Regions from separate parts of the Paenarthrobacter ureafaciens genome, predicted to be linked through region 2. Evidence: predicted binding sites of a transcription regulator. Region 2 holds the regulator's gene; the other holds the start of a gene.
The links. The regulator HrcA, encoded in region 2, represses chaperone genes, less so after heat shock. The targets are predictions, from matches to a motif close to TTNGCACTCGNNNNNNNCGAGTGCNAA.

Region 1 (21,859 bases), on a different contig from region 2:
TAAGGAATGCCAGGCCCAAAGCAAGGGCAATGATCGCCGAGCCGGACAACCAACCGGCGTGGTCCTTGCCGCTCCACGCCAGGTAGATCACCAGGATGGGCCAATGCCACAGATACAGCCCGTAGGAATTGTCCCCCAGGCGGACCAGGAACTTTGAGCTCAGGATGCGGTCCACGCCGAGGCGGCTGCCCGTTTGGCCTGCCGCGATGACGGCAACGGCAGCAAGGGTTGGCCACAGGGCGACGAAGCCCGGGAACGCCGTCTGCACCTGCAGGAGGATGCCGCAACTGAGCATCGCGGCGACCCCCGCCCAACCCATCACCACACGGACGGGTTTGGAGAAGTCCAGGGCAGGCAGGATCAAGGCAACCAAGGTTCCCAAGGCAAATTCCCATAGCCGGGCGAACGTATCGAAGTAGGCCACTGCCTGGTTGTTGGCGGTGAAGATGATGGAGTACGTCAGCGAAGCGATGAAGATCAGCGCGAACACGTAGGCCAACGACGCCCGGTAACGGAGCTGGAACTTCCGGCACACCACTGCCACAGCGGCGAAAATGGCCGGCCACAGGATGAACACCTGCCCTTGGATGGACAGCGACCAGAAGTGCTGGAGCGGACTGGCGAGGCTGTGGTCTGTTGCGTAGTAATTGACCGCCAGCGTCTGGAGCAGCCAGTTCTCAAAATAGAACAACGACGCCCAGCCTTGGTTCACCACTTCCACCCACCGCGTGGGCGGCAGGAACACAAAGGTGGCGGCCAGGGTGCCAAGCAGAACGACGACGACGGCCGGCAGCAGGCGCCGGAACAGGTGCAGCCAGTGCCTGACCAAGTCCATGGGACGGCGCTGCTTGTAGCGCCCGGTGAACTGGAGCGTCATGAGGAACGCCGAGATCAGCAGGAAAACATCCACACCGCCGGAGACGCGGCCGATCCAGATGTGGTAGCTGACCACCATGAGGACCGCGAGCGAACGGAGACCCTGTATTTCCGGGCGGAACTTTGACTTGGCAACGGGTCCATGAGCCCGCCTGTCGGGACGGGCGGGCTGTTGGATCGTTGATGCAGACACGTTAGGCGATTCCTCAGGGGCTATTTTGCAAAGGTTCCATCATATGCGGTTTGGAGCATGCGACCCAGTCAAGTGGCTTGCCCGGAGGCGCCGGGGAACGCCAATCAGCGCACCTTGCACTAAGGATCGGGACCGTGCCGGGGCTGCGCCCGGAGGACCAACACTGCTGTGACGAGGCAAAACGATAATAAGGATACTTAGTCAAGATTACCGACCGCAATGTGACGCATTCCACGCAAAGAATCAGCCGGTTGCCGGGCTTCCGCACCAATGACGTCGGCCGGGACCGGGAGGTGATAGGGGGACGCCCGAAAGCGGGCGGGAGGTGATAGAGGGACGGCCGAAAGCGGGCGGGAGGTGATAGGGGGACGCCCGAAAGCGGGCGGGAGGTGATAGAGGGACGCCCGAAAGCCGGCGGGAGGTGATAGAGGGACGGTTTGCAGCCGCGGCGAGGCAGCAAAAAGCCCCGGCCACTGGGCGTGACCGGGGTTCTTTGGGGCAGGCAGCCTAGTGCTGGTGGCCTGCGTGTGCGTCTTCTTCCTCGGCCGGCTTCTCGGCAACCAGGGTCTCGGTGGTGAGAACCAGGGCAGCGATCGAAGCGGCGTTGCGGAGGGCAGAGCGGGTGACCTTGACGGGGTCGATGATGCCGGCAGCCGTCAGGTCCTCGTACTCGCCGGACTTGGCGTTGAAGCCGTGGTTCGCCTCGAGCTCGGAAACCTTGGCAACCACAACGTAGCCGTCAAAGCCTGCGTTCTGGGCAATCCAGCGCAGCGGCTGGGTCAGTGCACGGCGGACGATGCCAACCGCAGCGGCGGCGTCGCCTTCGAGTGCCTTGACGGCCGGGTCCTCGTCCAGGGCCTTGAGGGCGTGGATGAGGGCCGAGCCACCGCCGGAAACGATGCCTTCTTCAAGGGCGGCACGCGTAGAGGAAACAGCGTCCTCGATGCGGTGCTTCTTTTCCTTGAGCTCGACTTCGGTAGCAGCGCCAACCTTGATGACACCGATGCCGCCGGCCAGCTTGGCCAGGCGTTCCTGCAGCTTCTCGCGGTCCCAGTCGGAGTCGGTGCGGGCGAGCTCAGCACGGAGCTGGGCAACGCGGTCCGCAACGTCCTGCTCGGTTCCGGCGCCGTCAACGATGGTGGTGTGGTCCTTGGTGACGGTGATACGGCGGGCCGTACCCAGCACCTCCAGGCCAACAGTGTCCAAGCTCAGGCCCAGGTCCGGGGAAACAACCTGCGCACCGGTGAGGGTGGCGATGTCCTGCAGCATGGCCTTGCGGCGGTCGCCGAAGCCGGGAGCCTTGACGGCAACAACGTTGAGCGTGCCGCGGATGCGGTTGACGATCAGCGTGGACAGGGCTTCGCCCTCGATGTCCTCGGCGATGATGAAGAGCGGCTTGGAGGCCTGCAGCGCCTTCTCCAGCAGCGGCAGGAATTCCTGCAGCGAGGAGATCTTGCCCTGGTTGATCAGGATCAGGGCGTCTTCGAGGACGGCTTCCTGGCGTTCTGCGTCGGTGACGAAGTACGGGGAAAGGTAGCCCTTGTCGAACTGCATGCCTTCGGTGAGGACGAGTTCGGTCTGGGTGGTGGAAGACTCTTCGATGGTGATGACACCATCCTTGCCCACCTTGCCGAAGGCCTCCGCCAGCAGTTCGCCAACCTCTTCGCTCTGCGCGGAGATGGCAGCGACGTTGGCAACCTGGGTGCCTTCGACTTCGCGGGCGTTCTCCAGCAGGCGGGCGGCAACGGCCTCGACGGAAACCTCGATGCCGCGCTTGATTTCGCCCGGTGCGGCGCCGGCTGCAACGTTGCGCAGGCCTTCCTTGACCAGGGCCTGTGCAAGCACGGTGGCGGTGGTGGTGCCGTCACCGGCAACATCGTTGGTCTTGGTGGCGACTTCCTTGGCAAGCTGTGCGCCAAGGTTCTCGTAGGGGTCGTCCAGCTCAACTTCGCGGGCGATCGTCACGCCGTCGTTGGTGATCGTGGGGGCGCCCCACTTCTTGTCCAGGACGACGTTGCGGCCGCGGGGACCAAGCGTCACCTTGACGGTGTTGGCGAGCTTGTCGATACCGGCCTCGAGGGACCGGCGGGCAGCGTCGTTAAACGCAAGCTGCTTTGCCATGGTTGTGTCCTTTCAGAACGGAAAACCCGCACCGCAGGCGGCTGGAAGATATTCCAAGCGGGCCTGCAGCGCGGGATTCCAGGAAGTTACTTTACGACGATCGCGAGGACGTCGCGGGCGGACAGAACGAGGTACTCGTTGCCACCGGTCTTGACTTCGGTTCCACCGTACTTGGAGTAGATAACGACGTCGCCAACAGCTACGTCAACCGGCACGCGGTTGCCGTTGTCATCGAAGCGGCCGGGGCCGATTGCAACAACTTCGCCTTCCTGCGGCTTCTCCTGTGCGGAGTCCGGAATGACCAGGCCGGAAGCCGTGGTCTGCTCTGCTTCGAGCGGGCGAACAACAATACGATCCTCAAGAGGCTTAATCGAGACCGACACTCGGATCTCTCCTTTTCATGAGCTGATTCATGGACTAAGAACAAGGGTGCCGAGGCGTGCAACCGTCGTCGCGGTGCCGGCAGCGTACCTGGCGGTAGTGGTTAGCACCCTCACGGGGAGAGTGCTAACAAGACTCTATGTAAGGCGTTAGCACTCGGTCAAGGTGAGTGCCAGCATTTCGTCATGGGTGAACCCGGACTACTGGTCCCGGAGGTCCTCGAGATCGTAGTCATCGTCGTCGTTGCCGCCCGCCGTTCCGCGGTTCAGGTAGAGCACGACGCCGGCGCCTACAGCTACGACGCCGGAGATCACCAAACCGATGATTCCCCCTGCACGTGCGCCGCTGTGGAGTTCGCGGATATCGCGGGCCTCGTCCGTCGCGTCGCCAATGTTTTTTCCGGAGACGGAATAGGCAGCTGCGTTGAAGGCATCCAAGGCGAAAATGACGATCAACAGCGCCACGCAGACGACGGCGATAACGACGCCGGCGATCAATGCCGGGCGGGCGTAAGTAGAAAGCGACCGGCCGGGGCTATGCTCTTCGGCTCCGGAACGGGCGGAACTGTGGTCGTCCGGATTGTTGGTGTCGGAGGGCTGCGGGGTTGCGGTGTCTTCCATGAAAACAACCCTATCCGGATGACCTGGCCGGTCCCGGCCCGCAGGTCATAAACGTTAGGCTGGATGGCATGCCCCACGCTCCCCAGGACCACCTCGCGCCGTTGCTGACTACCGAAGGGTGGGAGCTTCTCGCCTCGTTAGGGCCCTACAAAGAGGCCGACGCCATGGCAGTGAACCAGGAACTGCGCAAGGCCGGGCACCCGGCAGAGCTGGTCGCCGCGGTCCTTACCCAATCCCGCCTCAGGACCCGCGCGGAGGCAAAGTTCGGAGAGTTCGCCAGGCAAATGCTCTTCACCCAGGCCGGCCTGGAACAAGCCACCAGGCTCAACGTTGCGGCACGTCACGCCGAACGTTTCGCCAAGGCCGGAATTTCGCACGTAGCTGACCTGGGTTGTGGATTGGGCGCCGATTCCATGGCAATGGCCTCCATGGACATCAACGTCACCGCCGTTGAAATGGACGAGACCACAGCCGCGTGCGCCACTATCAACCTCATGCCGTTCCCCCACGCCAGGGTCCTTCATTCCGATGCCACCTCCGTTGACCTGGACGGCGTGGACGGGGTGTGGCTTGATCCGGCACGGCGCACCACGTCCACCTCCGGAACCAAACGGATCTGGGACCCGGAAGCCTTCTCTCCGCCGTTGTCGTTCGTGGAAGGCCTTGCCGCCACGGGACGCGCCGTCGGCGTCAAGATGGGTCCGGGCATGCCCCACGAATCAGTTCCCGCAGGCTGCGAAGCGCAGTGGGTGTCCGTAGGTGGCGACGTCACCGAGGTAACGCTGTGGTTCAACGCAGTGGCGCGGCCCGGTGTCCGTCGGGCGGCCCTGGTGATCGGCCCCCAGGGCGCTGCGGAGATCACCAGCGGTGAGGATTTCGACGGCGGCCCGGCAGCCGCCGTCGGGCCCGTGGAGGGATTCCTGTACGAGCCGGACGGCGCAGTGATCCGGGCGGGCCTCGTCGCGGATGTGGCAGGAATGCTGAACGGCCACTTGGTGGACGAGCACATTGCCTACATCTGCGCGCCGGAGCTGCGCGACACGCCCTTCGCCCGCGCCTACCGGGTGCTGGACGTCATGCCATACAACGTCAAAGCCCTCAAGGCCTGGGTAAAAGCGAACGGAATCGGCGTACTGGACATCAAGAAGCGCGGAACAGCGGTCACGCCGGAAGAGCTCCGCAAGCAACTCCTGCCGGGCAAACCTGCCGGGAAAGCCGGAAAACCCAAGACAGCCACCCTGGTCCTCACCCGGATCGGGGAGGAGAGGGTGGCCGTCGTCGTGGAGCCGGTCAGCGCCTGACACAGGCCGGGGCGCTGGCGGGAGGGCCCCGGGGCCCGACCTTAGGCTTGGCGCCGCGAAAACTCCGACGCTTCGCGGACCTGTTCGGGAGTGGGACGGACGCCCGTGTACAGAACGAACTGTTCTTCCGCCTGGATGGCAATCACTTCCGCTCCCGTGATGACGGGCTTGCCGGCCTGGCGCGCCGCAGCGATCAGCGGAGTCTCAGACGGTAAGGCGACGACGTCGAACACCATCTTCGCCGCTGCAATGGTGGCGTCGTCGAAGGACTGGGCAGTCTCGTCCGCACCGGCCATGCCCAGCGGCGTGACGTTGATAATGAGGTCCGCTGTGGATTCGTTCACGTCGTCCTGCCACGTAAAGCCATACAGCGCTGCGAGCGCCCTGCCCGTGGTTTCGTTGCGCGCCACGATGGTCACGTCGGTGAACCCGGCGTCACGGAGGGCGGCGGCCACAGCTTTGGCCATCCCGCCCGCGCCCCGGAGCAATACTGAGTGGCTGGTCGGCACCTCGTGGTCCTTCAGGAGCCGCGCGATGGCAATGTAGTCGGTGTTGTAGGCGGTGAGGACGCCGTCATTGTTCACGATCGTGTTGACGGAGTCGATGGCCTTCGCTGAGGGGTCCATGACGTCCACCAGGTCAATGACCTGCTCCTTGTAGGGCATGGAGACTGCGGCTCCACGGATGGGAAGTCCGCGGATGCCCGCGACCGCCATGGTGATGTCGGCGGGGGCAAAGGCTTTGTAAACGAAGTTCAGGCCCAACTGGTCATAGAGATAGTTATGGAACCTGGTCCCGATGTTGCTGGGTCGCGCAGCCAACGAGATGCACAGGGACATGTCTTTGTTGAGGATGGGCATGCATCCATTAAACAGCCCGGACAGGGCGGGCGGACCACTAAGTCATATTTATGAACGCCGGCCCGCCCCGTGGCCCCGGCTAGCCTTGCCGGGCCTTCATACGCGGGTTCTGCTTGTTGATCACGAAGGTGCGTCCGCGCCGCCGCACGATCTGGGCTCCGGGAATCTTCTTCAAGGCACGGAGCGAGTTGCGGACTTTCATTGATGTTCTCCTTTGTGTTGTAGGGCTAGAGGGCTTTGCTGAGCTCAAACGGGTCATCCCACGCCGCGGGTTGGGCCTCCATCTCCGCCTCGGTCAGCTGGCAGCCATCCAACAGCTGCCTGATTTCCTGTGCGTTCACGTCTTCCGACCGTCCGGTTAGGGCCAGCACGGTTCCGCGGTCGCCGTGGTGGGCGTGACCGTCAAGGACCATGTCGACGCCGGTGTGCGGCTTTGCCTGTGCGGCCGCCTCGACTGACCAGGGCCCTGTGCTTTCCAGCCAAACGCGAGGGCCTATCCCCTGAACTGTGATCCGGATGTTGGCGGCCGAGGCAATCCAAAGGCGGCCCCGCATCCAGTGGGTGCCGGCGGCCAGCTGCGGCAGGGCTTCACGAAAACGGCCCGGATGGAGTGGCTTGGACAGAGCGTGGAGGACGGTGCTGAACGTCCCCGTGGCATCATCCGGTGGACGGCGAACCACGCCGGGCCTGGTCCGGGCGATTGCCTCGACATGGTCGTAGCATCCCGGCGTGAACTTATCAGCGGAGCCAATGACGGCAGCATGCGGCGCCAGCTGCCCAACGAGTTCGGTGCCGGCCCGCCAATGCGCGCTGTCAATCCGCGTTTCACCGCTCAGCCCGGCACTGAGGCCCGGAAACAGCATGACGGAGTCCACGTGGCCCAATTCTCCGATGAGGAACTCACCGCTGGTCCGGTCGTCTTCGGGCATTGCGGTGAAGCCGGATTCATACAGGGTGTGCCGGTCCCACATGTGGTCCTCGAGCTCCGCGGGGTCGACTGCCAGCACCGCGTTGTCGATGACCATGCGACCATCCAGGGCCTGCTTCAGTTCGGCTGCCGCCATGGCTGCAGCGACTCCCGGCGGGAGTCCCAGGACTACTTGGTCGAACCCGCAGGAAGCGAGCCGCTCCGCGGTCGGAACCACATCCAGTCGGACGGTGCAGCTGAGGCAGCCGTGCTCAAGAACCGTGGTTTCCCGCTCAAAGAGTTGGCCGCCCCGGTAAACCCTCCGCAGCACGAGCGACCCGTCCAGGAGGTCGTGGAGGACTACCGCCGAGTTGCCGTGGGTGCGGCCGAGCCGGGCAGCAGCAGAGTCGCGGCAATGGGTGTCTAGTGAGCTAAGGACTGTGATGTGCATGAAAGCCAGCGTAATTGAGAATTGTTCTCAATAGCAAGAAGCGGAAAGACATTACCCTTCGCCCGTCCGGCGCCTTGGGCTGCACTAGACTTGATCCGACCGCTGGCGGCCCCGCAGCGGGGCGGCGTCCGGCCGAAATGACAAAACAACGAGGGGACTACGTGCATATAGAGTTTGCGCCATCCAGGCAATCGACGCTGGGTGTGGAATGGGAGCTGGGGCTCGTCAGCGCACGCACAGGAGAACTCGTCTCGGTCGCGAACGACGTCCTCAGGGGCGTTGCCGCCAATCATCCGGACCTCAACGAGGACGACGAGCACCCCCATATCAAGCGGGAACTGCTCCTCAACACAGTCGAACTGGTCACCGGCGTCTGCAACACGGTCAAAGAAGCCAAAGAAGACCTCAGCCGTTCGCTGGCAGCGGTCCGCGAGGTCACGGATTCCATGGGCGTTGAGGTTTTCTGCGCCGGAAGCCACCCCTTCAGCCCTCCCCTCCTCCAACCGGTGACGGACAAGGAGCGCTACGCCAAGTTGATCGAGCGTACCCAGTGGTGGGGGCGCCAGATGGTGATCTACGGCGTCCATGTCCACGTCGGCATCGACCGCCGGGACAAGGTCCTTCCGATTCTAGATGGACTGGTCAACTACTTCCCGCACTTCCAGGCTCTTTCGGCCTCCAGCCCCTACTGGTCCGGCGAAGAAACAGGGTACGCGTCCCAGCGGGCCCTGATGTTCCAGCAGTTGCCCACCGCCGGGCTGCCCTTCCAGTTCCAGTCCTGGGAGGCCTACGAGTCCTATGTGCAGGACATGTTCACCACTGGTGTCATCGACGCCATTTCGGAGATCCGCTGGGACATCAGGCCTGTGGCGGCGCTCGGAACTATCGAGATGCGCATTTGCGATGGCCTGGCAACGCTGGAGGAAGTCGGCGCCATCGCCGCCCTGACGCAGTGCCTGGTCCACGAGTTTTCCGGAATCCTGGACGCAGGGGGCACTATTCCCACCATGCCGCCGTGGCACGTGCAGGAGAACAAGTGGCGTGCAGCCCGGTACGGCATGGAAGCCATCATCATCCTGGACGCCGAAGGCAACGAGAAACTCGTCACCGAGCACCTCACCGAAACCCTGGCACGGCTTGAGCCGATTGCCGCCGAGCTGGGCTGCTCGGAGGAACTCGCCGACGTTGCCAAAATCATTGAGCGGGGTGCCAGCTACCAGCGCCAGCGCCGTGTGGCCGCCGAACACAATGGCGATCTGCAGGCCGTGGTGATGGACCTCGTCCAACAGATGCGCAAGGGCCCCGACGCCTGATCCCGCACCGGGCAGGTCGGGGCACCGGTTAGCTCGGGCTCAGGCCGGGACCGACACCGTGGTGACGGGCATGGAGGAATCGGGCGCAAACGCCACCCCGCTGGGGGCTATCCCTCCCATGATGAGCTGAGCCCCGAGGGCAGCAACCATGGCACCGTTGTCCGTGCACAGGTTCAGCGGCGGGACGTGCAGCTTGATCCCGGCCGAAGCACACCGCTGTCCGGTCAGTTCGCGGAGCCGGGAGTTGGCGGCGACGCCGCCTCCCAGCAAGAGGTCGGTGATGCCATGCTCCTTGCAGGCCAGGACGGCTTTGGACGTAATAACGTCCACAACAGCCTCTTGGAAAGCCGCCGCGATGTCCGCCACTGGAACCTCTTCACCGCGGGCTTCGAACTGCTCCACGCAGCGCGCCACAGCCGTTTTGAGGCCGCTGAACGACCAGTCATAGCGGTGCGGACCTTTTTCCTCGGCGGTGCCCATGTACTTGGGCTGGGTCAGGCCGCGCGGGAAGCGGATGGCTTTCGGGTTCCCTTGGCGTGCCAGCTTGTCGATGGCCGGACCACCCGGATAGCCCAGGCCAAGAATGCGGGCAACCTTGTCGTAAGCCTCCCCTGCGGCGTCATCGATCGTGGAACCCAGGAGTTCAACGTCATCGGTGATGCTCCGGATCCGGAGGATCTCCGTGTGTCCTCCGGAGACCAGGAGGGCACCGAGGTTCTCCGGCAGTTGCCCGGCACCCAGGCCTGCGGCAGCACCGGCGTCGTGCTTTGCATCCAGAAGGCCGACGCCCACATGCGCCACCAAGTGGTTGATCGCGTAAAGCGGCTTGCCGGTGGCTACTGCGAGCGCCTTGGCCGCGCAGACGCCCACCATGAGGGCTCCGGCCAGGCCGGGCCCGGACGTGACGGCAATCGCGTCGATGTCCTCCAGGGTCACTCCCGCTTCCTGCAGCGATTCCTGCAGCGTCGGGACGAAGGCGTCCAGATGCGCCCGCGAGGCGATTTCCGGAATGACTCCGCCGAAGCGGACATGTTCGTCCATGGAAGAGGAGACCGTATTGGTCAGCAGCGTCGTCCCCCGCACAATGCCGACGCCGGTCTCGTCGCAGGAGGACTCGATGCCCAGGACCAGTGGTTCCTTGGGGGATGCGGCGTTGGGAAGTACGGCGCTCACGCCTCTGCTCCTTCTGTGGACCCGGCAACATTCAGTGGCAGCCGCATGATCAAGGCATCGGTGCCATCCCGGTAGTAGCGCGGGCGGATATGGATCTGTTCGAAACCGAAGCGGCGGTACAGCTGTTGCGCCCGCGGGTTGTCTGCACGGACCTCCAGCAATACATCAGCGGCTTTGCGGCGCCGCGCTTCGTCGATGAGTTCGGTGAGGATCGCTGAGCCGATGCCCTTGCCTTCGCATTCAGGCACGACGGCGATCGTCTGGATGTCCGCGATGGGCTCAATGCACATCAAACCCGCGTAGGCGATGATTTCACCCGCGGACTCTGCCACCACATAACGGCGTGTTTCGGGCTGGGACAGCTCATCGAAGAACATCTGCAGCGGCCAGGCATCGATCGGAAACAGCCTGCGTTCCAGGGCCTCCACTGCGGGCACGTCGGCGTCTGTCATGTCCCGGAGGGAGATGCCGGCACGTTCGAGGTTGGGAGACAGCTTCATCACAAGGCCCGCTTCCGGGGTCCAGGCACCTGGGCATCGGACTCGCGCAGGTAAAGGGGTGTCGAATCCAGCAGGGTCTCCCCCGCGGCGAGCTTCGCCAAGGCGAACTGTCCCAAGGAAGCGGCGTCCGGCTGCGTCGCAGCGAAGTCTTCGTTGGCGTCCAGGACCTCAGAGTACAAGCCGGCTCCGGCGCCGAACACGGGGAGGTCCGGCAGTTGGGCCGCGAAGCCCACATGGGGACCATCCACCAGGTGGGGAAGTTGGCCGTCAGCCAGGGTGTAGTGCGCCCAGTAAACCTCTTTGCGCCGGGCATCCGTGGCCACCAGGAATTCCGGCACGGCGGACGTGGATCCGGCCACCTCCAAGGCGATGGCGTCCAGGCTCATCTGCCCGTACAGCGGCTTGTTCCAGACGAAAGACAGTGTGCGGGCCGTCGCGATGCCGGAGCGCAGGCCCGTGAAGGGACCGGGGCCGACGCCGGTGACGATGGCATCGATGTCCGCACCCGTGATGCCGGCGCGTGCCAGGAGCTGCCCGATCCCGGGCGCCAGGACTTCCGCATGGCTGCGGGTGTCCTCGGTGACGAAGGAATCCACCACGGTTTCCAAGGCTTCATCGGAAATGAGTGCGGCGCTGGCGACGGCGGAAGTGTCTATGGCCAGGATCAGCATCAGTTGTTTCCCCCTGTCAGCGCGGTTTCCAGGACGTCCGGTACTTCCGCCCAGCGGGGACCGTAGCCGCGGAAAACGATGGTGCGTGGCTCGTCGTCCTCCTCGGTATCGAAGTCAAGGACGTCGTCCTGCCGGGGAGTGTCGGTTTCCGTCGTGGATTCGCCGCCTACGGCCCGGTGCAGTTCCACGTCCAGCCGGCTTTCGGCAAGATGCTCCACCCGGTCGCGGCCCCACTCCACCACCGTCACGGACGTATCCATGGTGTTTTCGAGGTCAATGTCATCGATTTCGGCCGCAGACTCAAGGCGGTAGGCGTCCACGTGGACCAGGTCCGGACCGCCGGGCCGGGGGCCGTCCGGAAGATTGGGATGGATGCGCACCAGGACGAAAGTGGGCGAGATGATGCCCGCCCGGACACCCAGCCCCTCGCCGAGGCCCTGGGTGAACGTTGTCTTGCCCGCACCCAGTTCACCGGTGAGGACCAGGAGATCTCCTGCTTCCAGTACCCCGCCCAGAGCTGCGGCGAGCGCGTGTGTCTGCTCCGCCGTCGTGACGTTGAAGCGGCGTTCCCATTGCGGTTGGTTCACAGCGAGGCTGCCTTAGCTGCCGCCTCACTGGGCCGGACCGAGCCGGCAGCTGATTCAGCCCCGGCCGCTGGCCCGGCAGCGGACTCATTGACGTAGGTGCGCGGAACGCGGGGGCTGATGCGGGTCACGATCTCATAGTTGATGGTGCCCGCGGCTCGGCCCCATTCGTCCGCGGTGGGACCGTCGTCGGTGCCTTCACCGAACATGACCGCCTCAGCGCCCTTGAGTTTGGCTGCTTCCTCGGGCGTCAGCGGCCCGAAGTCGATCACCATCTGGTCCATGGCGATCCTGCCCACCACCGGGTACGTGACGCCGTTGACGCGGATCGGCCCGCCGGTGGCCACCCGCGGAACACCGTCCGCGTACCCCAGGGGGATGAGGCCCAGCGTGGTACGGCCGGCGGTGTGGTAGTTCAGTCCGTAGGACACGCCTTGGCCCTCAGGGACCGTCTTGCAGTTGGAAACAAGGGCGCGGACCGTCATGGCCGGGCGGAGGCCAAGCTCGGCGGAAGTGGCACCTTGGAACGGTGAGAGTCCGTAAATACCCAGCCCGACGCGGACCAGGTCGAAGTGTGAATCGGGACGTGACAGGGTGGCCGGAGTATTGGCGATGTGGCGGACTTCCGTATCCACGCCGGCGTCCTCGGCAATGGCGATTGCTTCCCGGAAGACGGCCAGTTGCTGGTCCGTCTCCGGCCGCTGCGGTTCATCGGCTACGGCCAGATGCGAGAAGATGCCCACGACGCGCAAGAGCCCTTCGTCCTGGTACTCCATGGCCTGGCCCACCAACTGGTCCCAGTCGGCTATGGGGCAGCCGTTGCGGCCAAGGCCGGTATCGATCTTTAGGTGGACCCTGGCGGGACGTTCCTGCTCACGGGCCGCCGCGACCACCGCGTCCAGCTCCCAACCGGAGACCCCGACGTCGATGCCGGCGGCCACTGCGGCTTGGAAGTTGCTTTCCCGCGTGTGCAGCCAAGCCAGCATGGGGGCATCGAGGCCGGCTGCCCGCAGGGCCAACGCCTCGGAAATATGGGCAACCCCAAGCCAGGTGGCGCCTGCTTCCAGTGCTGCGCGGGCAACCTGCACCGCGCCGTGCCCGTAAGCATCGGCCTTCACGACGGCCATGACGTTGGCCGGGGAAGCGATTCCGGCGAACTGACGAACGTTGTGCCGCACGGCTTCGAGGTCGATCACGGCGGAGCGCTCAAGCACCGCTGTTTTGGCGATTGATGGTTTCGACCCGATTCCGATGTCTGCAGCTGCTTCGTAAGTCACCCTAGAGATTCTAGTGGCGCCAGTGAACTGCCGTTAACTGCGGGAGGGTTGGCGGGCCCGCCGCTACTGCGCGTCGGACAGGTGCGCAATGGTCGCCCGGGCCCGGCGCTGCGCTTCGGCGGGGATGTCCTTGACAATCGGCTCCAGGAAGGCGAACCGCCTGAGCCATTGGCTCGTTTGGCGTTCCTTCCGTGCGTTGGCGCGCTGCCACCAGTCGGCGATGTCACCCCATCCGGGCGCCGCGAGGGACCCGCCCACCTGCTGCACTGCCAGCGAGGCGCACAGGTTGGCGAACCGCAAGCGGTCCCCGAGCTTCCACCCGGCAAGGCTTCCTACGATGAAGGCCGCATCGAAGCAATCACCTGCTCCGGTGGGGTCGGACGCCGGCACCGGCAGGGAAGGCACCCATTCTTCCTCGCCCGTTTCGGAGTCCACCGCCATGGCCCCTTGCGCTCCAAGAGTCACCACGGCCACGGGAACGCGGTCCGCCAGGGAATACAGGGCAGCCCAGGGATCGGCTTTGCCGGTGAAGGCCATGGCCTCGGGCGCGTTGGGGAGGAACGCGTGGAAGTGTTCCAGTTGCTCCAGCCTGCGTTGGGACCATTCACCGCTGGGGTCCCAGCCGACAACCCCGAAAAGTTTGGTGCCGCTTTCCTTCGCTGTGAGCATCCACGGTTCCAGCTCCTCGCCGAGATCCGCGACGGCCGCGAGCGCCTTGGGCGGTTTGCCGATCATCTCCGAGGCATTGACGGGGGCGGGATGGCCGTGGGTGACCATGGACCTGTCCTGGTTGACGCACATGGACACCGTCACCGGAGAGTGCCAGCCCGGGATCCTGCGTGAGAGCGAAAGGTCCACGTGTTCCTGGGATTCGAGGATCTGCCAGTTGTAATCCCCGTAGCCGTCGTCACCGAAAGTGGCCGCGAGGCTGGTCCGCAAACCCAGCCTTGCCGCGGCAATCGCCTGGTTGGCCACTCCCCCGGGACAACTGCCCATCCCTTCGCTCCACACTTCAGTGCCCGGTTCCGGGGAATGCGGAAGGCCGGTGAAAATTATGTCCTGGAAAACAGTCCCGGTAAGAAGTAGATCGCACTGGTGGTCGCCGTCGGGCCTTACAGCGGCAAGGGGATCGAAGCGACGCTGTGGCATTGCATCCATGCACGGCACACTACGCTGCACCCTCCGGGCTGCATAGACTCGAATCATGCGGCTCATGATCGCCGGCGGCGGCGGATTCCGGGTTCCCCTCATCTACCGCGCCTTGTGCTTGGGTCCTTTCGCGGATGTGGTGGACGAGTTGGTGCTCTACGACGTCGATCCGTCCCGCCTGGCGGCTGTTGAAGCCGTCCTCCGGGACATGCCGGTTGCGGACGGCGCGCCGCCCGCCGTCGTGGTTTCCACAGACCTTGGCGCTGCATTGACGGGCACCGACGTGGTTTTCGCCGCCATCCGCCCAGGCGGTACGGCCGGCCGGATCATCGATGAACGTGTCCCGCTGGACCTCGGCCTCCTGGGGCAGGAGACCACGGGCGCAGGCGGGATTTCCTACGCCCTCAGGACCATCCCGAGGATGCTCGAACTTGCCCGCGCCATGCGCCTGAACAGCCCGGACGCGTGGCTGATCAACTTCACCAATCCTGCCGGGATGGTGACCGAGGCGTTGGTGCCGGTGCTCGGACGGAAAGTGATCGGAATCTGCGATTCCGCCGGTGGATTGGTCAAACGCGCGGCGGCGGCCGCAGGCCATGCGTTGCCGGACGGAAGGCTCGACGGCGTGGGCTACTACGGGCTCAACCACCTGGGTTGGCTTTACCGCCTGGCACCGGAAGGACGGGACCTGCTCCCCGGCCTCCTTGCCGACCCCGCAGCGTTGGCGTCAATTGAGGAAGGCCGGCTCTTCGGGCAGCACACCCTGGAATTGCTCGGCTGCCTTCCGAACGAATACCTCTACTACTATTACGACACCCAGCAGGCCATCGACGGGATCCGCCGCCAAGCGAGCACCCGCGGAGCATCGATCCATGACCAGCAGCAGGCCCTCTACACAGCGCTGGCAGGCCCGGCCAACGCCTACGCGTCGTGGGAAGAAGCCCGCCGGTCCAGGGAGGAAGGCTACCTCGCGGAATCACGGACCAAGGGCGAGCAAAGGGACGAGCAGGACCTGGCCGGGGGCGGCTACGAACGCGTTGCGTTGTCTCTCATGCGCGCCCTCTTCCCCGGTTCTGCAGCTTCCATGACCACCCAGTTGATCCTCAACGTTCCCAACTCGCCCGTGGCAGCTGTCCCGTGGGCTCCCCCGGCCGAGGTGGCGGTGCCCGGTTTGCCTGCGGACGCCGTCGTCGAGGTTCCCTGCGAGGTGACGTCCGACGGCGCCCTGCCGCTCCCGCAGGACCGTCCCGGAGGGCCTTTCCTCACCTTGATGCGCCACATCAAGGAAGTGGAAAGGCTCACGATCACCGCCGTGGTGGAGGGTGACCGGGAAGCCGCCGTGCAGGCGTTCGCCGCGCATCCCTTGGTGGGTTCCGAGGAGCTGGGCCGCCGCCTCCTTGACGGGTATGAGGCGGGCTTCCCTGAACTCGCGGGGCTCTGGCGGGGGCGCTAAAGCTCCTGGTACATCACGTGCAGGCCGACGTAGCCGATCTCCGGGTGCTCGAAGGCATCGGGGACGGTGGCCAGGATGCGGAAACCCATGGACTGCCAGAGCCACACAGCCCTGACGTTGCTTTCCACCACCGCGTTGAACTGCATGGAGCGGAAACCGGCGGCCTTCGCTTCCTTCAGGGAGTAGGAGCACAGGGCGCGTGCCACCCCTTGGCCGGAATGCTTGGCGCCCACCATGTACCCCGCGTTGGCCACATGGCTGCCGCCGCCGGCCTGGTTGGGATGGAATTCACCGGTCCCCAGGACCGTACCGTCTTCCCGGACCGCCACGAACGTCTGGCCCGGGGCTGCCTTCATCCACTTGGCTTTGGCTGCTTCTTCACCGGTGTCCCGGTCCCACGTGAACGTTTCGCCCTCACGGATGACCGGTTCCATGACCGACCAAATGCCGGGCCAGTCATCAGGGGTTGCGGGGCGGATTTCAAAAGAATCGTCGTGGCTCACAGCGGACAGGCTAGCAGTTTGGCGTGCCTCCGGCAGGATCGCCGCAGGAGTAGTGTTTTCTGCAGGGAATTCCCTCAATTCATCAGGGCAGGAGGTGAGCGGTGCCAATGATCCGCCGCGTCGCGTTCCTGTCGCTGCACACCTCCCCCATGGAACAGCCGGGCGCAGGTGATGCCGGTGGCATGAACGTCTATGTGCGGGCCCTGGCCATGGCGCTGGCCGAGGTAGGCGTTGAGGTGGAGATCTTCACCCGTGCCACCACTGCCGGGCAGCCCGCCGTCGAACATCCCGGGCCGGGAGTCTGCGTCCACAACGTGATGGCCGGCCCGCGCCGCAAACTGCCCAAGGAAGAGCTTCCCGCGCTGTTGCACCAGATGGTGGATGAGATCGACCGCATCCGTCACCAGCAACCCCACGGCCGTTACGACGTCATCCATTCGCACTATTGGGTTTCCGGGGTTGCGGGCCTTGAGTTGTCCGAACGCTGGCGGCTGCCCCTGGTCCACACCATGCACACCATGGCCAAGGTCAAAAACCTCGTCCTTGAGTCCGGCGAGCGCCGCGAACCCCGCCGCCGGGAGGAAGGTGAGCAGAGGATCGTCGACGGCGCCACCCGGCTGATTGCCAACACCCCGGCTGAGGCGCAGGAGCTGGTGGCACACTACGGCGCTGACATCGACCGCATCGACGTGGCACCACCCGGAGTGGATCTGCGGGTTTTCACGCCCTCCTTCCGGCGCAAGGCCCGCAGGGAACACGACGTTGGCCCGGACACCTTCCACCTTGTCTTCGCCGGGCGGATCCAGCGGCTGAAGGGACCCCAGGTGTTCGTGAAGGCAGCCGGCCTCCTTCGCCAGCGCCGCCCGGACATCAACCTTGAACTGACCATCCTCGGATCGTTGAGCGGGGCCAAGGACTTCGACCTGACCAAGATCATCGAAGAAGCCGGGCTCAGCGATGTGGTCACCCACAGGCCGCCCGTAGTGGCGCCCGAACTCGCAGGCTGGTTCCGGTCCGCCGACGTCGTGGTGATGCCTTCCTTCAGCGAGTCCTTCGGCCTGGTGGCCTTGGAAGCACAGGCGTGCGGTACTCCGGTCATCGCCACCAACGTCGGCGGGTTGACACGGGCTGTGTCGGATGGCCGCACGGGGATCCTGGTGGACGGCCATGACCCTTCCGACTGGGCAGATGCCTTGGAGGACCTCTACGACGACGTCCGGACCCGTGAAGATATGGGCCGGGCCGCGGCGACATATGCCGAGTCCTTTGGCTGGCAGCGGACGGCGGCCATCACATTGGAAAGCTACCGGGAGTCCGTGGCCGGGCTGCTGGTTCCGGCTACCGGGAGCCTGGCCTGAGTGGCTCCTTCCGAGGGTCCGCGTGGGTGTGCTGATAGATTGACGGGCACAGCGTAAGCACCCAGTCGAAGGACAACGATGTCTGAAAACAAAGTCTTGTCGGATCTTGAGATTGCCCGCCGGGCCGGCATCAAGCCCATTACGGAAATTGCCGAACGTGCCGGGATCAACGCTGACGCCCTGGAGCTTTACGGCCCGTACAAAGCCAAAATAAATCCCGCCCACTTGCGCCTGCCGGGCGGCAAGCCCGCGGGCAAAGTCGTCCTGGTTTCCGCCATGTCCCCCACGCCTGCCGGGGAGGGGAAATCCACCACTACCGTGGGACTGGCCGATTCCCTGGCACGTGCCGGGCACAAGGTGATGATTGCGCTCCGGGAACCCTCCCTTGGACCCATCCTGGGGATGAAGGGCGGCGCCACCGGCGGCGGTTACTCCCAGGTCCTCCCCATGGACGACATCAACCTCCATTTCACCGGGGACTTCCACGCCATCACCTCGGCCAACAACGCCCTCATGGCGCTCGTGGACAACCACATCTATCAGGGCAACCAACTGGGCATCGACCCCCGGCGGATGACGTTCAAACGCGTCCTGGACATGAACGACCGCTCCCTTCGGGAAATCGTCATCGGCCTCGGCGGCCCCGCCCAAGGCGTACCCCGGCAGGATGGTTTCGACATCACCGTGGCGTCCGAGATCATGGCCGTCTTCTGCCTCTCCTCCAGCCTCGACGACCTCCGTACCAGGCTGGGAAGGATCACGTTCGGCTACAGCTATGAGCGCAAGCCCGTCACCGTGGCCGACCTCGGCGTTGAAGGTGCGCTGACCCTGCTCCTCAAGGACGCCATCAAGCCGAACCTCGTCCAAACAATCGCGGGTACGCCGGCACTGGTCCACGGTGGTCCCTTCGCCAACATCGCGCACGGCTGCAACTCACTCATCGCCACGCGTACCGCCCAGCAACTGGCCGATGTGGTGGTGACGGAAGCTGGTTTCGGTGCGGACCTCGGTGCGGAGAAGTACATGGATATCAAGTCCCGGATCGCGGACGTGGCCCCATCCGCCGTCGTGATTGTGGCCACCATCCGCGCCCTGAAGATGCAGGGCGGTGTCCCCAAGGAGGAATTAGGCGTGCCGAACGTGGAGGCGGTGGCCGCCGGCGTCGGGAACCTGAAACGACACGTTGGAAACGTGGCCAAGTTTGGTATTTCGCCCGTGGTGGCCATCAACAAGTTCGGCACCGACACCCCGGAAGAACTCGACTGGCTCCTGTCGTGGTGCGCAGCCGAAGGTGTCCAAGCCGCCGTCGCCGATGTGTGGGGCCGGGGCGGCGGAGGCGACGGCGGGGACGAACTGGCGGCGAAGGTGGCAGCCGCATTGGACGCGCCGTCGAACTTCCACCATCTGTACCCGCTCGAGATGCCGGTCGAGGACAAGATCCGGACCATTGTGCAGGAAATTTACGGTGCGGACGGCGTCGAATTCTCGGTCCCGGCGCTGCGGCGGCTGGCGGAGATCGAGAAGAACGGCTGGGGCGGCCTGCCCGTCTGCATGGCCAAGACCCAGTACTCGTTTACGGACGACGCGTCCCAGCTCGGAGCGCCGAAGGGATTCCGGGTGCATGTGCGGGAGCTCATTCCCAAGACCGGTGCGGGCTTCATCGTGGCGCTGACCGGTGCAGTCATGACTATGCCAGGCCTGCCCAAGGAACCGGCGGCGATGCGGATGAACGTGGACGAGGACGGCAACCCCACAGGCCTTTTCTGATCCTCTTCCACATCCCACCCCCTTTCCCGCGTTCCTCTTCCACATCCCACCCCCTTTCCGGCGTTCCTCTTCCACATCCCACCCCCTTTCCCGCGGTCCTCTTCCACATCCCAGGCGAACACGCGGAAACAAATGACGCCCCCGCACACAGTGCGGGGGCGTCAGAAGAACCGGGGTTTTGCTGTTTAGCGTTCGATGTCGCCGCGGATGAAGGCTTCCACCTTCTCGCGTGCGACGTCGTCGTTGAACTGCTCCGGCGGGGACTTCATGAAGTAGCTCGACGCGGAGAGCAGCGGGCCGCCGATGCCGCGGTCCAAACCGATCTTGGCGGCACGAATGGCGTCGATGATGACGCCTGCGGAGTTCGGGGAATCCCACACCTCGAGCTTGTATTCAAGGGAAACGGGCGCGTCACCGAAGTTGCGGCCCTCAAGGCGGACAAAAGCCCATTTGCGGTCATCAAGCCACGCGACGTAGTCCGACGGGCCGATGTGGACGTCGTCCGCATGCAGCTCAGCTTCAACGTTCGAGGTGACGGCCTGCGTCTTGGAGATCTTCTTGGATTCAAGGCGGTCACGCTCGAGCATGTTCTTGAAGTCCATGTTGCCGCCGACGTTCAGCTGGTACGTGCGGTCCAGGGTAACGCCACGGTCTTCGAACAGCTTGGCCATGACGCGGTGCGTGATAGTGGCACCGATCTGGCTCTTGATGTCGTCGCCAACAATCGGAATACCGGCCTCGGTGAACTTGTCAGCCCACTCCTTGGTACCGGCAATGAAGACGGGCAGGGCGTTCACGAAGGCAACACCGGCGTCGATGGCGCACTGGGCGTAGAACTTGGCAGCCTGGTCCGAACCGACGGGCAGGTAGCAGACCATGACATCCGCTTTGGCTTCGCGAAGGGCAGCGACGACGTCGACAGCTTCTTCGGGTGCCTCAACGATGGTCTCGCGGTAGTAGCGGCCAAGGCCGTCGAGCGTGTGGCCGCGCTGGACCTTGACGCCCGTAGCCGGGACATCGGCGATCTTGATGGTGTTGTTTTCGCTCGCACCGATGGCATCGGCGAGGTCCAGCCCGACCTTCTTGCTGTCGACGTCGAAAGCGGCGACGAACTGGACATCGTTGACGTGGTACGGACCGAACTCAACGTGCATCAGACCCGGAATCGTTGCTTTAGGGTCGGCGTCGCGGTAGTACTGGACACCCTGGACCAGCGATGCGGCGCAGTTACCTACGCCGACAATGGCAACACGAATCGGATGTGAAGACACGGAACTCCTTTGGGGAAACCTCAGGTGCCAAGCACCATCCGACTGAGCCCGGAGGGCGGCTTACAGGCACGGCGCCGCTCGGCGCCCACTTTGCATTGTAACCAACACCCGAGGAGCCCTTTTTGTTCCCGGCAGCCCCCCTCGCAATATGTCAGCGACGAACGTCGTCCCCCAAACGCGACGGGATGTGGCAGAGCAACGCGCCAAACGCGACGGGATGTGGCAGAGCAACGCGGGAGTCAGGTTACTTTTGGGCCCAGCGGTTGATGTCCGATTCGACGGCGAACTCGTCGATTGCGGTGAGCTCGTCGTCGGTGAACCCCAGGTTGTTGATGGCGCTCAGGGTGTCCTCGAGTTGCGCCACGCTTGACGCACCGACAAGTGCGGAGGTCACCGGTGAACCCTTCGGCTGGTCGCGGAGAATCCAGGCGATGGCCATCTGGGCAAGCGTCTGACCGCGGCCTTCGGCGATGGCGTTGAGGCCCCGCACCCTGTCCAGCCGTTCCTCGGTCAGCGACGACTCGGAAAGGAAGCGCTCCTTCGCCGCCCGGGAATCTGCAGGCACTCCGTTGAGGTAGCGGTTGGTCAGCATGCCTTGCGCCAAGGGTGAGAAGGCGATGGAACCGGCGCCCACCTGGTCCAGTGCTTCGTAGAGGTTCGGCGAGCCGTCCTCGGTCCAGCGGTTCAGCATGGAATAGCTGGGCTGGTGAATCAGCAAGGGTGTGCCAAGTTCCTTCAGGATGCGGGCCGCCTCAAGGGTCTGCTCCGGCGTGTAGGAGGAGATGCCTGCGTACAGCGCCTTGCCGGAGCGAACGGCGTAATCCAGGGCGCCCATGGTTTCTTCAAGGGGCGTCTCCGGGTCCGGGCGGTGGCTGTAGAAGATGTCCACGTATTCCAAGCCCATGCGCTGCAGGGATTGGTCCAGGCTGGAGATCAGGTACTTCCGGGATCCCCATTCACCATAGGGCCCGGGCCACATGTAGTAACCGGCCTTGGTGGAGATGACCAGTTCGTCCCGGTACGGTTTGAAGTCCTCTTTGAGGTGCCGACCGAAGTTGGTCTCCGCAGAACCGTCCGGCGGTCCGTAGTTGTTGGCGAGGTCGAAGTGGTTAACGCCCAGGTCGAAGGCG
Region 2 (9,451 bases):
TGAGGAACATCTTCATCTGCTCGGGCGTGGTGTTTTGTGCCTCGTCCAAAATGATGAAGGCATCGTTCAGGGTGCGGCCACGCATGTAGGCGAGCGGGGCAACTTCAATGGTCCCTGCCGCCATGAGCCGCGGAATCGATTCAGGGTCCATCATGTCGTGCAAAGCGTCATACAACGGCCGAAGATAGGGATCGATCTTGTCGCTCAGGGTTCCGGGCAGGAAGCCGAGCCGCTCCCCCGCTTCCACCGCCGGCCGGGTCAGGATGATCCTGCTGACTTCCTTGTTCTGGAGCGCTTGCACGGCTTTCGCCATTGCCAGGTACGTCTTGCCGGTACCCGCCGGACCGATGCCGAAGATCACCGTGTTCCCGTCGATGGCGTCAACATAGTTCTTCTGGTTCAGGGTCTTGGGCCGGATGGTCCTGCCCCTGCTGGAAAGGATGTTGTGCGTCAGCACGTCCACGGGGTTCTGCACGGACTGGGACCGCAAGAGGGAAACCAGCTGCTGCAGCACGTCCGGAGTGACCACTGTTCCCTTGGCCACCAGCCCCCGGACTTCCTCCAGGAGCCGCATGATCCTCGGAATAACAGTCGAAGGCCCGGACATGGACAGCTCGTTGCCACGAACGTGGAAATTGACGTCGGGAAACTGATCCTCGATGTAGCGCAAGGCCTCATCATGGCTGCCCAGCGAGTGAATCATTTGATCGGAGTTGTCGAACGTGACGATTTCCGTGCGCGTGCCCGGTAGCGTGTGCGGGAACTCGGTGGCCGCGGCGTTTCCGTTTCCGGTCCGCAACCGCCCATTCAGGGATTCACTCATAGTGCTGGCCGTACGGCCTGATCTCCTCCGGTTGGTTCAGTCATTATCCATATGTCCGTGGTGCGCCCATCCTCACGGATGCCCGCCTGCGGGAATGCCTCCAATCCTACGCCAGCAGACCGCAGCCCGGCCCCTTTCCGTGGGGGCTTTCACAGCATCGAATCAAGGCCGTTACGAATTTGTCTCAACTCGGCATCGGGCCGATATCAATCCTGTTGCAGTTGCCCCGGTACCCCCAAAAGCCGGCAGGACGCCGTCGTACATGTGCCAAGCTGGCAAAGCAGGAAGAAACAGGAACAACACTGTACGCACTACCGGCCGCCCGGAAACGTCGGCCGCGAGGCAAGGAACCCCCATCACCAAGCCGGCAAACAACCAGCAAGGCGCACAGCGGCGGAGAAAATCCGCAGTAGCGGCGCCTGCGATGCTTGCTGTCCTATTGCTGACGGGCTGCATAGCCAACGGCGGCAACACACCGGCCACCTCGGGACCTCCCATCAGCGTCCAGGACGCTCCCGCGAGCAATGCCCCCCTTGAGACAACCCAGGCTTCGACCAAAATTCCCGTCTATTGGATCGGGCGCAGCAAGGACAACGTCTACCTGTACCGAGAGTTCAGGGACATCTCCGGCGATGAGAACCCGGTGACCACGGCGCTTCGGATCATGATGGCGCAGAAGCCCTTGGACCACGACTTCTTCACGCCATGGCAGGACCCCGGGAGCCTGGCCACTTCCATCTCCGGCAAGAACGTCATCACAGTGGACATCTCCCGGGATGCGTTCAACGCCAACCTCGACGCCGGGATGGCCCAAAGAGCCGTACAGCAGCTGGTCTACACGGCGTCGGCGGCGGCGTCCTCCTCGGGCCTGATCAACTCGGGCCAGCAAATCCAGGTAGTCATCCTGGTGGACGGGCACACGGACTTCATGGCGTTCGGGCAGGTGAAGCTGGGCCAGCCCATGGCACGTGATGCCTCACTGGTGGCGCCGCTGTGGATCATCGATCCTCAGGAAGATGCCTCGGTGCCCGCGGGTGCGGTGAAGTTCAACGGGCGCAGCACCGACAGTTCAAAGCCCGTGAACTGGCAGATCCTCCAGGACAACGGCTCCGGAACGCGGACCAGCAAGCTTACCGGCCAGGCGAAGCCAACCGGAGATCCCGGACAATACGGGGTTTTCTCCTTCGGGGCCACGCTGAAGCCCGGCAAGTATGAACTCCGGGTTGTTCAGGTGGATGAATCCGGCCGCGCAGACGAGACCACCCTGGACACCCGCCTCTTCAAGGTCGAGTGAGCCCTGGCCCGGGCGGTTGGGCCGGTCCGCCGTCTGCTAACGCCAGCGGCCCAGAATATCGCTCAACAGAACGACGGCGGCCGGTCCGGCCGTTGACGATCGCAACACGTGGTGCCCCAAAAGCGCCGTCACCGCGCCGGCATCACTGAGCCTGGTCACCTCACGGGGAGCCATCCCACCCTCTGGACCGACGATCAGGAGGACTTCCCTCGCGGCGTCCGGGCCGCTGTTCGAGAGGAACCCGGCCTCCTCAATCACCGAACGCAGGGAGTTCTTGGCGTCCTCGTGGAGGATCACCGCCAAATCCGCCGCGGCGGCCGCTTTGGCCAACGCTGTAGTGTCCACCAGGTCCCTGACTTCAGGAATCCAGGCCCGGCGTGCTTGTTTCGCTGCTGCAGTCACCACGGACTGCCACTTCGCGTGCGCTTTCGCGGCGCGATCGCCCTTCCACCGCACAATGGAGCGCTCCGCCTGCCAGGGGATCACAGCATCAATGCCGAGCTCGGTAGCCGTTTCGATGGCGAGTTCGTCGCGGTCTCCTTTGGCAAGCGCCTGCACGAGCACCAACCGGACAGCGGGACGTTCCTCAAAGGCTACTTCTTCCGCAACCACGGACAGCGAGCCTTGCCCTGCCTCGGAGACCCTACCCGTCAGCCTGGCACCTTCACCGTCGGAAATATCCACCGGTTCGCCCGCGGACAGACGCTTCACTGTCACGGCGTGCCGCGCCTCCGGGCCCTCCAGGACAAAGACGGAACCAGACACCAATCCGCCAAGGCTGCCGGCGGGGGCGAAGAATACGGGGTTGCTCACCGCTACAGGTTACCGAGCTTGTCCCGCAGCTTGGCGAACATCCCGCCGCTGGCAACGAGCTTCCCGTCCGTGAACTGTTCTCCGCGGAGTTTGGCGAGTTGACGGAGCAGGTCTTCCTGGGCGGCGTCCAGCTTGGTTGGCGTCTCCACGTGCAGGTGCACTTTGAGGTCGCCGCGGCCGTAACCGCGAAGATGCGTCACGCCGAGCCCGCGCAGGGTGATGATCTCGCCGGACTGCGTACCGGCCGTCACATCGATCTCCTGCGGACCGTCGAAGGTCTCCAGGGTCAACTCCGTGCCTAGTGCGGCTGCAGTCATGGGAACACTTAGCGTGGCGTGGAGATCGTCCCCTTCGCGGATATAGGTGGAATCGCTGTTGACGCGGATCTCCACGTACAGGTCGCCTGCCGGACCACCGGCGGGGCCTGCCTCGCCCTGGCCGGACAGCTGGATACGGGTCCCCGTGGCCACACCGGCGGGCACTTTGATGGTGAGGGACCGGCGGCTGCGGATCCTGCCCTGGCCGCTGCACTCGTTGCAGGGATCCTTGATGATGGTGCCGAATCCTTCACAGGATCCGCAGGGCGCGGTGGTCATGACCTGACCCAGAATGGAGCGCACAGCGCGCTGGACCTGGCCACTGCCGCCACAAATGTCACAGCGTTCCGGGTGGGTACCCGGACGGCAGCAGCTGCCGTCACAGGTGGGGCACACAACAGCGGTGTCCACTTCGAGCTTCTTGTTGACGCCGAACACGGCGTCCTTGAGATCAATGCGCACGCTGATGAGGGCGTCCTGGCCACGGCGCACGCGGGACGCGGGCCCTCCGTGACCCCCGCCCCCGCCAAAGAAGGTGTCGAAAATGTCCTGGAAGGCAAAGCCTTGCCCGGAATAGCCGCCGCCGAAGCCGTTGTCCGTTCCGTTTTCATTGCCCGTGGCGTCGTACACCCTGCGTTTTTGCGGGTCTGACAGGACTTCGTAAGCGTGGGTCACGGCCTTGAAGCGTTCGGCGACATCCTCCCCCGGATTTACATCCGGGTGGAGCTTGCGCGCCAACTTGCGGTACGCCTTTTTGATCTCTTCCCCGGTGGCTTCCGGCGAGACTCCCAAAACGTCATAGTGGCTGCTCAAAGTCGGTATCTCTTCCTTGTTGTACTGCGGTCTTTGGTGACGGCCGGTTTCAGCCGCCGAGAATTCGGGAAAGGTAGCGCGCTACGGCGCGGACTGCCGCCATGGTGGTGGGGTAGTCCATACGGGTGGGACCGAGGACTCCAACCTTGGCGCCGGAACCGTAACCGGTAGCCACCACGGAGGCCTCGGCCAACCCGTCGTAGGGATTTTCCCGGCCGATGCTCACTGTCACGCCGCGCGGATCATCCCCCATGTCCGACAACAACCGGAGCATGACAACTTGTTCCTCAAGGGCCTCCAGCACCGGCCCTATGCTCAGGGGGAAGTCCACGTTGGAACGGGCGAGGTTGGCCGTGCCGGCCATCAGGATCCGCTCTTCCTTACTGGTATCGCTGAGGGCCTGGAGTCCGTTGGCCAGCATCTGGGCCAGTCCCCGCAGCTCCGGCGGGCACAGCGCCACCACGGACGGCAAGACCTGCGGAAGGAGGTCCATCTGCGTGCCGGCGATGCTGCCCAGGAACCGTGAACGCAGCGCCATGAGGGCCTCGTTGGCAACGTCGGCACCGGCATCGATGACCTTCTGCCCAACGCTTCCAGTGTCGGCAATCAGCACCACGAGCACTTGCTTTGGCCCGAGGAGGACGAACTCAACATGGCGCACCACGGCGCGCTTGGAGTGCGGATACTGCACGACGGCTACCTGGTTGGTCAGCTGCGACAGGAGCCTCACGGTCCGCTCAAGGATGTCGTCCATATCATCCGGCCCCTCAAGCAGGGAGTGGATGGCACGACGCTCAGCGGCCGACAAGGGCTTTACCTGGGAGATCCGGTCGACGAACAGGCGGTAGCCCTTGTCCGTCGGAATACGGCCGGCGCTGGTGTGTGGCGCTGCGATCAGCCCCTCTTCTTCAAGCACCGCCATGTCGTTGCGGATGGTCGCACTGGATACGCCCAGGTGGTGGCGTTCTACCAGGGCCTTGGAACCAACAGGCTCCCGCGAATGTACGTAGTCCTCAACAATGGCACGCAGCACTTCGAGTTTGCGTGGCTCACTCATTCCAACACCTCCTGACAGACCATCCGGCCCATGCACTGATGCACGAGGGACCTTCAGCTGACCCTTTTGCTTAGCACTCGACATGCCCAAGTGCTAACAAGTCTAGTATGAGCCACCGCGTTGCTAGCATTGAAACCGCCCGCGCAGACATCCATGGCAGGCCTGGCGGCGACTGCGGCCCGGCAGCCGTCCAAGCCCGAAGAGGTAGGTCATTCCTTGGCTTATGACACCTGGGGTCCACAGGACCTGACCGCTCCTGCCCAACAGCGGCTCCCGGAGGTACCCGTGCAGCGCGGGATGGTGCTGGAGGATGCCCAATCCGGTTGGGTGGGTGCGGTCACCCGCGTGGAAAAGTCCGGCGGGATGCACATCGTGGCCCTCGAAGACCGGCGCGGAAAAACCAAGTCCTTCCAGCTGGGCTTCGGCTTCCTGCTGGAAGGTCAGCCCATCCGGCTCCTGCCTCCCGCGCCCAAGGCGCCCGCCACTGCAGCCTCCCCCACCCGGACAGCTTCGGGTTCCGTGCGCGTCAGTGGCCAACGGGCCCAGGTGGCCAAAGCGAGCCGCATCTGGGTGGAGGGCAAGCACGATGCGGAACTCGTGGAAAAAGTATGGGGTGACGACCTCCGCGTGGAGGGCATCGTCGTCGAGCCCCTGCACGGGGTGGATGACCTCAAAGCCGCGATAGCAGCCTTCAACCCCGGCCCGGGGCGCAAACTGGGAATCCTCGTGGACCACCTCGTAGCCGGCTCCAAGGAATCGCGGATCGCCGCCGAAGCGATGACCTTGCCGGGCGCTGCCCGTAACGTCCTGATCGTGGGACACCCCTACGTGGATGTCTGGCAGGCGATCCGGCCCAAGGTCCTTGGCATCGCCCAATGGCCCGATGTTCCCCGCGGTACGGACTGGAAGACGGGGATCCTGCGCGCTTTTGGCTGGCCGCACGAGACTGCGGAGGACATCGGAATCGGCTGGCAGCGCCTTTTGGGCGCGGTCCGCACCTACGCCGACCTTGAAGCCTCCCTCCTGGGCCGCGTCGAGGAAGTCATCGACTTCCTCACCGCGCCCTGACTCCAGCGCCCGGGCGTCCGACGGCGGCGGGCGGCGGGTTGGTCCCGGAACAGCCCCGGACCCTATATTCTGGGACAGCAACACCGCAGCATTTTTTATAGCAAAGGGAACCAACGTGTCAGAGAACGCCCCAGAAGAACCGGGCAGGGCCGCAGGTCAGCCCCAGTACCATGGCGCGCCTGCAAACGCACTCCCTCTCACAGCCAGCGAGGACCGCCAGTGGGCAACCCTGGCGCACTTCGGTGGAATCCTCGGGTGCCTGCCCTCGCTGCTGATTTACTTGATTTTCCGCGACAGGGGTCCCTTTACAGCGCAGGAATCCAAGGAAGCGCTCAACTTCACGCTGCCGCCCACCATTGCAGCGGCCGTAGCGAACATCCTCGTACTGCTACCGGTTGTAGGGAACATCTTTGCCGTCATCGCCACGGCAATCTGGGTGGCACTCACGTGCTTCTCCGTCTCCGCCGGCATCCGCGTGAACCACGGCCAGCCGCACCGCTACCGCTTCAACCTTCGCTGGATCAAGTAGCGGCGACGCCGATCTTTCCGCAGGGCCGATCTTTCCGTAAGTCAGTCCGGCAGGATGCGCCGCACTACCGCATCGGCCAACAAACGTCCCTTAAGGGTCAGCACCAAGCGACCTTGGAAGGCCGCAGCAGGTTCGGCCAGGCCATCGGCTATCAAACCCGCCACAGCACGCCTGCCGTCCTTGTCCAAGCCGTCTATTGCCAGGCCTGACACAAGCCGCGCCTCCAGCATGATCCGCTCCACGTCCCGTGTTCCGGCGTCGAGCGTTTCCCTGCCCGCAGCCGGAGACTCTCCGGCCACCAGGCGGGAAGCATAGGCAGCGGGGTGCTTCACGTTCCACCACCGGACGCCACCCACATGGGAATGCGCTCCGGGGCCGATACCCCACCAGTCGTCGCCGCGCCAATATGCCAGGTTGTGGCGGCAGGCCTGCTCAGGTGTCCTGGCCCAGTTGCTGACCTCATACCAGCCCAGGCCGGCTTCCGAGATCAGCTGGTCGGCAAGTTCATACTTGGCCGCGTGGTCGTCGTCGTCGATGCCGGGCACCTCGCCACGGCGGATCTGGGCGGCAAGCTTGGTCCCCTCCTCCACGATCAAGGCGTAGGCGCTGATGTGGTCGGGCTCGTAGGAGAGCGCGGTCTCCAACGACTCCCGCCAGTCGGCCATGGACTCCCCCGGCGTCCCGTAAATCAGGTCCAGGCTGACGGCCAGCCCTGCTTCCCGGGCCCACTGGACAACCTGGGGGACACGGCGTGGCGTGTGGGTCCGGTCCAGTACCTTGAGGACGTGCGGGACTGCCGACTGCATGCCAAAGGAGACGCGGGTGAAGCCAGCGTCCTTGAGGACCTGCAACGATTCACGGGTTACCGAATCCGGGTTGGCCTCCGTGGTGACCTCAGCGCCTTCTTCCAGCCCCCAATGCCCCACTGCGGTCCGCAGGATCTCCGCGAGGTCTTCGGCCGGCAGCAGCGTGGGCGTGCCACCGCCAAAGAAAACGGTACTCATGGGACGCCGCGGCAGGCCTGAATCCTCAAGCACTTTCGCTGCGAAGTCCACCTCCGACGCTGCGGTACCTGAGTAGGCAGCTTGTGAGGCTCCCCCGCCCAGTTCCGTCGCGGTGTAGGTGTTGAAATCGCAATAGCCGCACCGCACCGCGCAGAACGGTATGTGGACGTACAAGCCGAACTTCCGGCGTCCGACGTCGGCGAGCACCTGCGACGGCAGCAAGCCGTCAGCAGGTGCCGGATCGCCCAAAGGCAGGACGCTTGGCATTTACTTCTTTGCCTTGTCCTTCGACTCGTCAGTGGTGAGGGCAGCGATGAAGGCTTCCTGCGGCACCTCGACGCGGCCCACCATCTTCATGCGCTTCTTGCCTTCCTTCTGCTTTTCCAGCAGTTTGCGTTTACGGGTGATGTCACCGCCGTAGCACTTGGCAAGAACGTCTTTGCGGATGGCCCGGATGCTCTCGCGGGCGATGATGCGGGAGCCAATGGCAGCCTGGATGGGCACCTCGAACTGCTGCCGCGGAATGAGCTCGCGGAGCTTCCCGGTCATCATCACACCATAGGAATAGGCCTTGTCGCGGTGCGTGATGGCACTGAACGCGTCCACTTGTTCACCTTGAAGCAGGATGTCGACCTTGACGAGGTCGGCCACTTGCTCGCCGTCGGCCTTCCAGTCCAGCGAGGCGTACCCGCGCGTCTTGGACTTCAGGAGATCGAAGAAGTCGAACACGATCTCGGCCAGCGGGATCCAGTAACGGAGTTCGACACGGTCCTCGGACAGGTAGTCCATGCCCTTCATCTGACCGCGGCGGCTCTGGCACAGCTCCATGATGGCGCCGACGAACTCGTTGGGCGCCAGGACGGTAGCGGAGACCATCGGTTCGCGGACCTCGGCGATCTTGCCTGTGGGGTACTCGCTGGGGTTGGTGACGTGGACAACCCGCTTGTCTTCCAAGGTGACCTCATACTCCACGTTGGGAGCAGTAGAGATGAGGTCGAGGTTGTACTCGCGTTCCAAACGTTCGCGCGTGATCTCGAGGTGCAGCAAACCGAGGAAGCCGACGCGGAAACCGAAGCCCAGCGCAGCTGACGTCTCAGGCTCGTAGACCAGGGCGGCGTCGTTGAGCATCAGCTTTTCCAAGGCGTCGCGGAGTACCGGGTAGTCCGTGCCGTCCAAGGGGTAGAGGCCGGAGAAGACCATCGGCTTCGCATCGGCGTACCCGCTGAGCGATTCCGAGGCCGGTTTGGCCTGGTTGGTGACAGTATCGCCGACCTTGGACTGGCGGACATCCTTCACGCCGGTGATGAGGTATCCCACCTCGCCTACGCCCAGGCCCTTCGACGGGGTGGGCTCAGGAGAGCTCACGCCGATTTCGAGGAGTTCGTGGGTTGCACGGGTCGACATCATCTGGATGCGTTCGCGGGGGTGGAGCTTGCCATCCACCACACGAACATAGGTGACCACGCCACGGTACGTGTCATAGACCGAATCAAAGATCATGGCACGCGCGGGAGCGTCCGGATTGCCAACAGGTGCCGGAAGGTCGCGGACGATCTTGTCCAGCAGAGCCTCGACGCCTACGCCCGTCTTACCGGAAACCTTGAGGACATCTTCCGGATCTCCACCGATGAGGTTGGCAAGCTCAGCCGCGTACTTCTCCGGTTGCGCAGCGGGGAGGTCGATCTTGTTCAGCACCGGAATGATGGTGAGGTTGTTCTCCATAGCCAGGTAGA

Region 1: a site for HrcA is predicted at 3,721-3,747, ahead of groES (co-chaperone GroES). Genes of this name have one in related genera too.

The regions. Positions count from the first base shown of each region.
Region 1 covers NZ_SBHM01000007.1:25,489-47,347, forward strand. Annotated here, with positions in the region: gene AUR_RS04325 (acyltransferase family protein) at 1-1,069, opposite strand, end outside; gene groL (chaperonin GroEL) at 1,577-3,190, opposite strand; gene groES (co-chaperone GroES) at 3,277-3,573, opposite strand; gene AUR_RS04340 (hypothetical protein) at 3,772-4,191, opposite strand; gene AUR_RS04345 (THUMP-like domain-containing protein) at 4,260-5,492, shown strand; gene AUR_RS04350 (shikimate 5-dehydrogenase) at 5,534-6,352, opposite strand; gene ykgO (type B 50S ribosomal protein L36) at 6,432-6,554, opposite strand; gene AUR_RS04360 (GTP-binding protein) at 6,580-7,710, opposite strand; gene AUR_RS04365 (glutamate--cysteine ligase) at 7,872-9,023, shown strand; gene tsaD (tRNA (adenosine(37)-N6)-threonylcarbamoyltransferase complex transferase subunit TsaD) at 9,063-10,196, opposite strand; gene rimI (ribosomal protein S18-alanine N-acetyltransferase) at 10,193-10,696, opposite strand; gene tsaB (tRNA (adenosine(37)-N6)-threonylcarbamoyltransferase complex dimerization subunit type 1 TsaB) at 10,696-11,367, opposite strand; gene tsaE (tRNA (adenosine(37)-N6)-threonylcarbamoyltransferase complex ATPase subunit type 1 TsaE) at 11,367-11,954, opposite strand; gene alr (alanine racemase) at 11,951-13,228, opposite strand; gene AUR_RS04395 (carbohydrate kinase family protein) at 13,292-14,386, opposite strand; gene AUR_RS04400 (family 4 glycosyl hydrolase) at 14,433-15,830, shown strand; gene AUR_RS04405 (GNAT family N-acetyltransferase) at 15,827-16,342, opposite strand; gene mshA (D-inositol-3-phosphate glycosyltransferase) at 16,435-17,691, shown strand; gene AUR_RS04415 (formate--tetrahydrofolate ligase) at 17,770-19,458, shown strand; gene AUR_RS04420 (inositol-3-phosphate synthase) at 19,644-20,729, opposite strand; gene mgrA (L-glyceraldehyde 3-phosphate reductase) at 20,974-21,859, opposite strand, start outside.
Region 2 covers NZ_SBHM01000006.1:109,137-118,587, forward strand. Annotated here, with positions in the region: gene AUR_RS01595 (PhoH family protein) at 1-823, opposite strand, end outside; gene AUR_RS01600 (GerMN domain-containing protein) at 1,248-2,117, shown strand; gene AUR_RS01605 (16S rRNA (uracil(1498)-N(3))-methyltransferase) at 2,154-2,930, opposite strand; gene dnaJ (molecular chaperone DnaJ) at 2,933-4,060, opposite strand; gene hrcA (heat-inducible transcriptional repressor HrcA) at 4,110-5,117, opposite strand; gene AUR_RS01620 (DUF3097 domain-containing protein) at 5,334-6,185, shown strand; gene AUR_RS01625 (DUF4870 domain-containing protein) at 6,301-6,714, shown strand; gene hemW (radical SAM family heme chaperone HemW) at 6,756-7,985, opposite strand; gene lepA (translation elongation factor 4) at 7,986-9,451, opposite strand, start outside.